One region of the Dietzia cercidiphylli genome, then DNA from elsewhere that is predicted to be linked to it. Evidence: predicted binding sites of a transcription regulator. Region 1 holds the regulator's gene; the other holds the start of a gene.
The links. The regulator LexA, encoded in region 1, represses DNA repair genes until DNA is damaged. The targets are predictions, from matches to a motif close to CGAACANNTGTTCG.

Region 1 (5,716 bases):
CGAGCCGATCTCGCAGGCCTCCGCCGCACAGCGCGCCGGCCGCTGCGGCCGCGTCGCCGACGGCATCTGCATCCGTCTGTACTCGGAGGACGACTTCGACTCCCGACCCGAGTTCACCGACCCGGAGATCCTGCGCACCAACCTGGCGTCGGTCATCCTGTCGATGGCCGATCTCGACCTGGGAGCCGTGGACGACTTCCCGTTCGTCGAACCACCCGACCGCAAGGCCGTCCGGGACGGCATGACGTTGCTCACCGAGCTCGGGGCGCTCCGGACCGACGACGACGAACGCCCGCACCTGACCAGGGTGGGCCGCGACATGGCGTCCCTCCCCCTCGACCCCCGTCTGGCCCGGATGGTCGTGGAGGGCCACCGAAACGGCGCCCTGGGGGATGTCCTGGTCGTGGTCGCGGCCCTGACCGTGCAGGATGTCCGCGAGAGGCCCGCCGAGGAGCGCGACAAGGCGGACCAGCTCCACCGGCGCTTCGCCGACAAGTCCTCCGACTTCCTGGGCTACCTCAACCTGTGGCGCTACCTCACCGAACAGCGGCGCGAGCTCTCCGGCAGCGCGTTCCGGAAAATGTGCAAGGCCGAGTACCTGCACTGGTTGCGGATCCGCGAGTGGCAGGACCTCACCGCCCAGTTGACCAGCATGTGCCGCGAGCGGGGCTGGCATCCACCGTCCGGTCACGCCGCGGAGGACGACCTCCACAAGGCGATCCTCTCCGGACTGCTCACCAACGTCGGGATGAAGGACGAGGACACCAGGGAGTTCCGCGGCACCCGCGGTATCCGCTTCCAGGTGTTCCCCGGTTCCGATCTCGCCCGCAAGCCGCCGCGATGGATCATGGCCTCCGAGTTGGTCGAGACCTCCAGACTGTGGGCCCGGGACGTCGCGCGCATCGATCCGGTGTGGATCGAACTACTCGGGGGGCATCTCGTCCGCACCCAGTACTCAGAGCCGCACTGGTCCGACGCCCAGGGCGCGGCGATGGCCTACGAGAAGGTGCTGCTCCTGGGGCTGCCCGTGGTCGAGGCGCGTCGCATCCTCCTCTCCAGGGTCGACGCACCGCTCGCGCGGGAGATGCTCGTCCGGCACGGGATCGTCGAGGGACGATGGACCACCCGCATCCCGGTGATCATGGAGAACGCCGTGGCCGTGGAACAGGCGCGGGAGCTGGAGACCCGCAGTAGACGCCGCGACCTCGTCATCGACGACGACACCCTGGTCGGGTTCTACCTCGAGCGGCTCCCCGAGGACATCACCTCCGGCCGCCACCTGGAATCGTGGTGGCGTAAGCAGGGCCGGGAGGACCCGGATCGTCTGCGTCTTCGCCCCGAGCAGATCCGCACGTCGGACACCGCCCCGGCCGCCTCCGAGTTCCCGCCGATCTGGCGCCAGGGCGAGCGGGACTTCGAGCTCAGATACTCGTTCGACCCGGGGGTCGACTCCGACGGCATCACCGTGCGGGTCCCTCTCCCCCAGCTGTCCTCGGTCGCGACGTCCGGCTTCGAGTGGCTCGTCCCCGGCCTGCGCGAGGAGCTGTACACGGAGATGCTCCGGACGCTCCCCAAGTACCTGAGGCGTCTGTGTTCCCCGCCCGCCGAGTACGCGGCACTGCTGGCCGGTGACCTCGCCCCGCGGTCGGCACCGCTCCCCGTGGCGCTCGCCGCCGCGCTCTCGGCCCGCATAGGCACGACCGTCGAGCCCCGCGAGTTCCACCCGGAACAGCTCCCCGACCATCTCCGCATGCGTTTCGAGGTGGTCGACGGTGACGAGGTCGTCGCGGCCGGTACGGACCTGGGAGCACTACGCAGTCGGTTGGTGGACAAGGTCCGTGCCACGCTCAACTCCAGACTCGTCCCCGATGACGGACCTCATCGGGCGTGGACCGCGGACACGATCGGGGACCTGTCGCCCTCGATCACCGGCACGGTCGACGGTGTGGAGGTGACGGTCTACCCGGCCCTGCAGGTCCGCCCCGACGGCATCCACCGGATCGCCTGCGCCACAGAGACGGAACGTCGAGCCGCGCAGACGACAGCGGTACTGACCCTGATCTCAGCGGACCTGATCTCGGCGGCATCGATAGTCCGGGGTCGTCCGGTCGAGCAACGCCTCGCGCTCACCCAGTATCCCCACGAGGGTGCCGATGGACTGGTCTCGGACGCGGCGCTGGCGGCGTGCGGGCGGCTGATCGCCGGACGCAGAGGAGAGCCGGTACTCACCGTGCACGACTTCGACGAGGTGCGCGCGCGCGCCCGATCCGAGGCGCCGGCCGCCATCACGGCCTCGATCTCCGCCGCCCTTCCGGCGTTGGTCGCCGCGCAGTCGGTCTCCGCCCGGCTGGACCAGGTACCACGCGACCTCGCGGACGACGTCAGGCCCGCTCTGGACTTCCTCGTGGGAAAGGGATTCCTCGCCCGACACCCGGCGGAGGTCCTCCCGCAACTGGAACGCCACGTGAGGGCGATCGACCTCAGGCTGGACCTCGCGGAGAAGTCACCGTCGAGGTACCGGGAGCTCGCCGCCCGGTTGGAGAAGTCGGAGGCCACTGTCGCGGAGGCGACGGCGGCGCTCCGCCGACGACCGGGTGGGGCGCGGGCAGCCCGGGATCTCCGGTGGATGTTGGCCGAATACCGTGTCGGCCTCTTCGCGCAGTCTCTGGGTACCGCGCGCCCGGTCTCCGCCGAGAGGATCGAGAAGGCGGTCGCCGCCGCGCTCTCCCGGCGGAACGCGCGTTGAGCCCTCACACCGCCCGTACACAGGAACCGATCCCGGTGCGACGCGGAGAGGACCGGGACTAGTGAGCAGCGTGCCGTTCGCGAAGCGCGATGATCTCGCTCTCGAAATCCGCAGCGGAACTGAATTGTTTGTACACGGAGGCGAATCGCAGATACGCGACCTCGTCCAGATCTTGTAGAGGCCCCAGGATCGCCAGCCCGATCTCGTGAGCGGGGACCTCTGAGGCGCCGCCGGCCCGGACAGCGTCTTCGACCTGCTGCGCGAGCCGCCGGAGCGCGTCCTCGTCGACCGACCTCCCCTGGCACGCGCGTCGCACACCGCGGACCACTTTGTCGCGGCTGAAACGCTCCGTCACACCGTTGCGCTTGAGGACGGTCAACAACGGGGTCTCGAGGGTGGTGAACCGGTGTCCGCAGTCGGGGCACTCGCGCCGACGCCGGATCGCCTGCCCTTCGTCGACCGACCGCGAGTCGATCACCCGTGAGTCCTCGTGGTGACATATGGGGCAGTACATTCCAGCTTCGCCATTCGTCGACCTGGTCCGAACCGCTCCGCCGGCCGGAGCCGACGGCGGCGCGGGGGCGACGGGCCGCCGTCCCGGGTCCATTCTAGGAGGCGATACCGTGGGTCACGCGTAGGCGGGCCCGCCCAGGAGTGCCAACGCGAGCAGCATCAGGATTCCGAAGACGATTCCACAGGCCACCAGAGCCCACGTCGGCACATCGTCCACCACCGGCGCACTCGACCTCGCCTCGCTACCGCATGCCCTGACCCTTTCCGCGGACGCGGGGCGGACGAGCACTCGCCGTCCGGGCGCCACCGACCGCGTGGCCGTCTGGCGCCCCCGGTCGAGCGTGCGGATGACGGGACGGGCCCCGGCATCAGGGCGGGGATGCACCCTGGACGAAACGGGCCGGTCGTGATCGGTCACGCAGACCTCCGTCCAGGGCACGGAGGGACGCGATCGTGGCTGCATCTCCATAACGGTCATGAGAACTCCCAACTCGATACGGTGTGCGAACCTCATTCGCACGCCCGTGTGCCTTGTTGTGCACATCTGTTCGAACCCGAACCTGCCTAGAGTTGTATCACGCGGGTCCGACAGAGTCGACATTCGTGGCGACATTTCTTCGAACACCTGTGTGGCGCTCACGTCCGACGGGCAGTAGGGTGTACACAGATAGCGACGTCGAACACCCATTCGCCGAAGGGACCCCCACATGCCCAAGCCCGACTTCGAGGCCCTGACGACCCGCCAGAAGAGCGTTCTGTTGCACATCCACGACACGGTCAAGGACCGGGGCTATCCCCCGAGCATCCGAGAGATCGGTGACGCCGTCGGTCTGCAGTCGACCTCCTCGGTGGCCCACCAGTTGCGGACGTTGGAGAAGAAGGGCTTCCTGACCCGTGATCCGCACAAGCCGCGGGCGGTCGACGTCCACGGCGTCCCGGGGCAGCGGTCCCGAGGTCGTCGCGCGCCCGTCCAGGAGGAGACGCGTCCCAGCGGGGCCGTGGAACCCGTCTACGTCCCTGTCCTGGGGCGGATCGCGGCCGGCGGTCCGATCCTCGCCGAGCAGGCGGTGGAGGAGGTCTTCCCCCTCCCCTCCGACCTGGTGGGTTCCGGGGACCTGTTCATGCTCAGAGTGGTCGGCGAGTCGATGATCGACGCCGCGATCTGTGACGGGGACTACGTGGTGGTGCGCCGTCAGAACGTCGCGGACAACGGCGAGATCGTGGCGGCGATGATCGACGGGGAGGCCACGGTCAAGACTTTCCGCCGGGATTCGAGCGGGGTGTGGCTCCTGCCCCACAACCCGTCGTTCAGTCCGATTCCCGGGGAGCACGCGACGATCCTCGGAAAGGTCGTCACGGTCTTCCGCAAGCTCTGAACCGGCCGGAACCGGGTGTCGCCTGATCCGTCGACGGGGTCAGGCGACACCGTCACGGGATCCGGGGACCCGATACTCCCCGAGCTCTCGGGCCACGGAGGCCGGAAGCCGGACCACGATCCTCGTGCCGTCCTTCGTGTGATCCTCGTCCACCACGGCGCCCTCCGCGTGGACACGGGAGACCACATCACCCCGGGTGAACGGGATCTCGAGTGTGACCTCCGTGTCCCCGGAGGCGACCACCCGCATTATTCGGTCGAGGAGCTCGTCGAACCCCTCACCCGTCGCCGCCGAGACGAAGACCGCGTCCGGCAGGGCGTGGTGCAGTTCCGTCAACACCACCGGGTCAGCGACGTCGACCTTGTTGATCACCACGAGTTCGCGGGGCCTCTCGGCCTTCTGCTCTTCCACGACGTCGTTGATGACGGTGCGGACGGCCTCGATCTGGCGCAGGGGGAAGGCGTCCGATCCGTCGACCACGTGCAGGAGCAGCTCGGAGTCCACGACCTCCTCCAACGTCGAGCGGAACGCCTCGACGAGCTGGGTCGGGAGGTGTCGGACGAATCCGACCGTATCTGTGAAGACCACTACCCGCCCGTCGGGGAGCTCGGACCGCCGTGTGGTGGGGTCCAGCGTGGCGAACAGTGCGTTCTGGACCAGTACGCCCGCACCGGTCAAGCGGTTGAGCAGGCTCGACTTCCCGGCGTTGGTGTACCCGGCGATCGCGATCGACGGCACCGGGGTGGCGCGACGGCGATGCCGCTTGGTGTCCCGGGCCTGCTTCATGCCCTTGATCTCACGGCGCAGCCTCGCCGTGCGCTCCCGGATTCGGCGGCGGTCCGTCTCGATCTTGGTCTCACCGGGACCACGGAGTCCGACGCCTCCGTTGCTGCCCGCCCGGCCACCCGCCTGCCGGGAGAGTGCCTCACCCCAGCCACGCAGTCGCGGGAGCATGTACTCCATCTGCGCCAAGGACACCTGGGCCTTACCCTCACGGCTGGTCGCGTGTTGGGCGAAGATGTCGAGGATCAGCGCGGTGCGGTCGATCACCTTGACGTTGACGACCTTCTCGAGCGCGATG
Region 2 (5,716 bases), on a different contig from region 1:
GCAGGTGCGCGAGGACACCATCGCCCGCGAGAAGGCCTACAGCCAGGAGTTGCAGCGCTCCGGGACGTGGCGGGAGCTCTGGCGCATCGTCGGCCAGTACTCCAACATCAGCATCTTCGACGTCGAGTCCGGCGACGAGCTGCACGAGCTGCTCTCGGGACTCCCACTCTTCCCGTACATGGACATCGAGGTCATGGCGCTGACGAGGCACCCGTCGCGCATCGACGACTGACGCTCCGGCCGACCAGGTTCGGACGGGTGAACGGCCGACCTCTCCACGTCATGATCATCGTCAAGAGCGTTCCGCACATTTTCACTCGAACGATGTGTGCGGAACGCTCTTGACGATGCTGGAGGGGTCGGTCAGACGCGTTCGAACACCGCGGCCAGGCCCTGGCCGCCGCCGATACACATCGTCTCCAGCCCCCACTGGGCGTCGCGCCGCACCATCTCGTGGGAGAGCGTGGCGAGCATCCGGGCGCCGGTCGCTCCGACGGGGTGGCCGAGTGAGATCCCGGAGCCGTGGGGGTTGAGGTGCTCCGAGGCGGGGTCGATGTCCCACTCCCGCATGACGGACAGCGCCTGGGCGGCGAAGGCCTCGTTGAGCTCGATCACGTCGATGTCCGCCAGCGTCAACCCGAGCCGGTCGAGCGCTTTAGCGGTGGCGGGGACCGGGCCGATTCCCATCGTCTCCGGGGCGACACCGGCCACGGCCCAGGACGCCAGGCGCACGAGCGGGGTCAGGCCGAGCGAGGTGGCCCTGTCCGCCGTGGTGACCACGCACATCGCGGCACCGTCGTTCTGGCCCGAGGCGTTTCCGGCGGTGACGGTGGCCTCGGGGTCGGTCCGGCCCATGATCGCCCGGAGGCCCGAGAGCGCCTCGACCGTGGTGTCGGCGCGGGGGTGCTCGTCGGTGTCGACGACGAGGTCCTCCCCCCTGCGCTGCGGAACGGCCACGGGGACGATCTCCTCGGCGAACACCCCGGACCCTTGCGCGGCGACCGCGCGCTGGTGGGACTGCACCGCCAGCCGGTCCTGCTCCTCCCGGCTGATGCCGTACTCGCGGCGAAGGTTCTCGGCGGTCTCGATCATCCCGCCATCGATGACGTGGGAGCGACCACCGACCGTCGTGCGGGCGCGGCCGAGGCGGTCGATCAGCGAGACACCGTCACCCTTGATGCCCCAGCGGGGCGAGGGCGTGGCGTAGAACTCCACCTGGCTCATCGATTCGACGCCGCCGGCGACCACGAGGTCCACTCCGCCGGAGGCCACCTGCAGCGCGCCGGTGATCACCGCCTGGAGTCCGGAGCCACAGCGCCTGTCCAGTTGCATCCCGGGCACGTCGATGCCGAGCGGGGAGTCGAGGGCGGCGATCCGGCCGATGGCGGGACCCTCGCCGCCGGGCGAGCCCTGGCCCAGGATCACGTCGTCGACGTCCGTCCCGGTCAGGCCGGTGCGCTCGACGAGCGCGGTGAGCAGTGAGGTGGCCAGCGTGTTCGCGTCCAGATCGCGGAACACGCCGCCGAAGCGGCCGACCGGCGTGCGGAGGGGCTGGCAGATGACGACGTCGCGCATGGGTTCTCCTGGTGGTAGCCGAGGTGGTGAGTGTGGGGAGGGGTCTCAGTGGGAACAGGTCAACGAGTGACGGTCGACAGGTCCGCGGACAGTGCCCGGGCCGCGTCCACGACCACGGGGACGAGCTCGTGGCGGAGCTGGTCGATCGAATACCGGGCGGCGTGTGTGGAGACGTTGAGCGCGGCCACGACCCGCCCGTGACGGTCGCGCACCGGGGCGGCCAGAGATCTCAGGCCCGGTTCGAGCTCCTGGTCCACGAGCGCCCACCCGCGGTCGGCGACCGCCGCGAGTTCGGCGCGCAATCCGTCCGGGTCCGCGATCCCGTGCGGGGTGCGGACGCGCAGATCGGTTGCCGCCAGGTGGGCGTCCAGCTCCTCCGCGGGCAGGGCCGCGAGCAGGACCCTGCCCATCGAGGTGGCGAAGGCGGGGAACCGGGTGCCGATGGTGATCCCGATGTTCATGATCCGGCGGACCTGGACACGTCCGACATAGACGATGTCGTGCCCGTCGAGGACGGCGATCGACGACGACTCGTCGAGCCGTGCGCTGAGCCGTTCGAGGTGCGGCTGGGCCAGATCCGTCAGCGGCATGGCCGAGAGGTAGCTGTAACCCAGGTCGAGCACGCGGGGGGTGAGCCAGAAGGCCGACCCGGCGGTGTCCACGTAGCCGAGCTCGACGAGTGTGTGGAGGAACCGGCGCGCGGTCGCGCGGGTGAGTCCGGTGGTCCGGGCGACCTCGCTGAGGGTCTGTCGGGGGTGGTCGGCGTCGAATGCGGTGATGACGGCGAGGCCGCGGGCGAGCGACTGGACGAAGTCCGGGGACGGGGGTCGCTCGGGTGTGGGCACGGACCCGGACCCGGACCCGGACCCGGACCCAGCCGCGGACCCGGACCCGGGACGGGCCTCGTCGGCGGCGTGCTCGCCGTCCTCCGCGGTCACGCGGGCCCGGCCGAGGTCAGGTGTGCGCGCAGGACCCCGGAGACGCGCTCGGGCATCTCCACTGTGGGTACGTGGGCGGCGGGGGACAGGGTGACGAACTCGGCCCCCGGGATGCCCTCCGCGAGCTCGCGCAGCACCTCGGGTGGTGTGGAGGGGTCCTCGTCGCCGGCCACCACGAGGGTGGGGCAGGTGATCCGGCCGAGGTCGGCGCGGCCGTCCCAGACCGACAGGGCATCGCACGCGGCGGCGTACCCCTCGGCGCTGGTCGCCAGGATCATCCTTCGGAGACCGGCCACCAGGGAGGGATCCTCCTCGGCGCGTCCGGGGGTGATCCACCGCGCCACCACCGCGTCGGCGACGGCCGCGGTGCCACCCTCGCGGACCGCGGCCGCGCGGTCCGCCCATCCGGAGGGCTCGCCGAACCTCGCAGCCGTGCACAGCAGGGCAGCGGACCGGACCCTGGTGGGCTCGTGGACCGCGAGCCACTGGGCCACGGCGCCGCCCAGGGAGAGCCCGACCACGTGGACGTGACCCACGCCGAGGGTGTCGAGCAGGGCGAGGACGTCGCCGGAGAGGTCGGCGATCGTGCACGGCCCCGGAATGACGTCTGAGTTCCCGTGCCCTCGGTGGTCGACGGCGATCACCATGTGGTCGCGGGCCAGATCGCGCACCTGGGCGTCCCACATCGACCGGTCCGAACCGAGGGATCCGAGCAGTACTACGGCAGGGGCATCCGCTGAGGGCGGGCCGCTGACCTGGTGAGACAGGGTGGCGGGCATGGGATGGGTCCTTTCCTGGGGAGCGGCGGGTCAGTTCTGGCGCGGGTGACGTGAACCACGATACGCCGAAAGTGTACGTAGCGCGAACAGTTGTGCAACAGGCGAACAGGTCCTACGATGTGTGACATGACCAACAAGATCTTCTCGTCGGCCGCCGCCGCGGTCGCGGACATCCCGGACGGCGCCTCCCTCGCCGTGGGGGGTTTCGGTCTGGTCGGCATCCCCGCCGTCCTGATCGACGCACTCCTGGAACAGGGCGCCACCGATCTGCAGACCGTGAGCAACAACTGCGGCACGGACGGCTTCGGCCTCGGCACTCTCCTGGAGGCCCGCCGCATCACCCGCACCACGGCCTCCTACGTGGGGGCCAACAAGGAGTTCGCCAGGCAGTACCTGAGCGGGGAGCTCGAGGTGGAGCTGACGCCGCAGGGCACGCTCGCCGAGCGGATGCGATCCGGTGGGGCGGGCATCCCGGCCTTCTACACGCCGGCGGGCGTCGGGACGGTGGTCGCCGAGGGCGGACTGCCGCTGCGCTATGACGGCGACGGGGGAGTCGCCGTGGCCTCCGAGCCCAAGGAGGTCCGAGAGTTCGACGGGACCCCGTACGTCCTGGAGCGCGCGATCGTCACGGATTTCGCGCTCGTCCACGCCCATCGGGCGGACACGGCGGGCAACCTGCAGTTCCGCGGCACCGCCCGGAACTTCAACCCGGACGTCGCGATGGCCGGCCGCATCACGATCGTCCAGGCCGAGGAGATCGTCGCGGCCGGCGAGATCGACCCGGCGGACGTCCATCTCCCCGGCATCTTTGTCCAGCGGCTCGTCGAGGTCGGACGCCAGGAGACCGGCGTGGAGATCGAGAAGCTCAGCAGCAGGGGAGAGGACAGGTCATGAGCTGGACACACGAGCAGATGGCGGCACGCATCGCCACCGATTTCGTCGACGGGCAGTACGTCAACCTGGGGATCGGGATGCCGACACTGATCCCGGACCACCTACCGACGGGCGTCCACGTCACTCTCCATTCGGAGAACGGGATCCTCGGCGTGGGCCCGTACCCCACGCCCGAACAGCTCGACCCGGAGATGATCAACGCCGGCAAGGAGACCATCACCGCGGCTGCCGGGGCGGCGTTCTTCTCGTCGTCGGAGTCGTTCGCCATGATCCGGGGCGGAACGGTCGACGTGGCCGTGCTCGGCGCCATGCAGGTCTCGCAGTCCGGGGACCTGTCCAACTGGATGATCCCCGGCGCCATGGTCAAGGGCATGGGCGGGGCCATGGACCTGGTCCACGGCGCCGGCCGGGTGGTCGTGATGATGGACCACGTCACCCGCACGGGCGAGGCCAAACTCCTGGCGGAGAACTCCCTGCCGTACACCGGGCGCGGATGCGTCCAACGGGTCGTCACCGACCTCTGCGTCCTCGACATCTGTCCGGAGGGGTTCCGGCTCGTCGAACCCGCCCCGGGCGTCACGATCGAGGAGATCCGCGCCAGGACGGGCGCCGAGGTCCACACCTGACCGGACGTCCCGCGCGCCACGACCCGACCCCCGGCCCCGCGTCACCGATCGGCCCCGGGGCGAACAGCGGGTGTACGGCGGCTCGCGCGGTCAACAGGGTGCCGGTTCCTCACTACTGTGGGGACCGACCCCGTCGTCGCCAGAGGAAGGTCCCCGCGCATGAGCTCCACCGCCCCGGTCACCGTCACCGTCACCGGTGCCGCCGGAAAGATCGCCTACTCCTTGCTCTTCCGGCTGGCGTCCGGTCTGGTCTACGGCCCCGACACCCCGGTCCGCCTCCGACTGCTGGACATCCCGTCGGCCGTCACGGCCGCCGAGGGCGTGGCGATGGAGATCGAGGACTGCGCTCTGCCGCTGGTCGACTCGATCGAGATCACCGACGACGCGACCGCGGCGTTCGACGGCGCCAACGCCGCGTTCCTCGTCGGGGCCATGCCGCGGGGCAAGGGCATGGAGCGCTCCGACCTGTTGAGCGCGAACGGTGCCATCTTCCGCGACCAGGGACGCTCGATCAACGCCGGCGCCGCGGACGATATCCGCGTGGTGGTGGTGGGCAACCCCGCCAACACCAACGCCTACATCGCGCACAGGCACGCCCCGGACGTCCCGGCCGGTCGGTTCACCGCCCTCATGCGGCTCGACCACAACCGGGCGTTGAGCCAGCTCGCCACCCGCCTGGGCGCCCCCGTCGCCGAACTCGACGGGGTCGTGGTGTGGGGGAACCACTCGGCCACCCAGTTCCCGGACGTCTCCTATACCACCCGAGCCGGTGAGCCCGTGACCGCCGGGCTCGGGCGGGACTGGCTGGCCGACACCTTCATCCCGCGGGTCGCGAACCGGGGATCCGAGATCATCGCCGTGCGGGGCTCGTCGTCGGCCGCCTCCGCGGCGGGGGCCGCCGTCG

Region 2: a site for LexA is predicted at 3,376-3,389, ahead of ABD250_RS07980 (CoA transferase subunit A). Genes of this name have one in related genera too.

What each region holds. Positions count from the first base shown of each region.
Region 1 is NZ_BAAAQG010000002.1:124,069-129,784, forward strand. Features, by position in the region: gene hrpA (ATP-dependent RNA helicase HrpA) at 1-2,746, shown strand, start outside; gene nrdR (transcriptional regulator NrdR) at 2,805-3,260, opposite strand; gene lexA (transcriptional repressor LexA) at 3,967-4,635, shown strand; gene hflX (GTPase HflX) at 4,675-5,716, opposite strand, start outside.
Region 2 is NZ_BAAAQG010000007.1:349,781-355,496, forward strand. Features, by position in the region: gene catC (muconolactone Delta-isomerase) at 1-232, shown strand, start outside; gene ABD250_RS07965 (acetyl-CoA C-acetyltransferase) at 364-1,575, opposite strand; gene ABD250_RS07970 (IclR family transcriptional regulator) at 1,635-2,420, opposite strand; gene pcaD (3-oxoadipate enol-lactonase) at 2,510-3,292, opposite strand; gene ABD250_RS07980 (CoA transferase subunit A) at 3,419-4,186, shown strand; gene ABD250_RS07985 (3-oxoacid CoA-transferase subunit B) at 4,183-4,812, shown strand; gene ABD250_RS07990 (malate dehydrogenase) at 4,972-5,716, shown strand, end outside.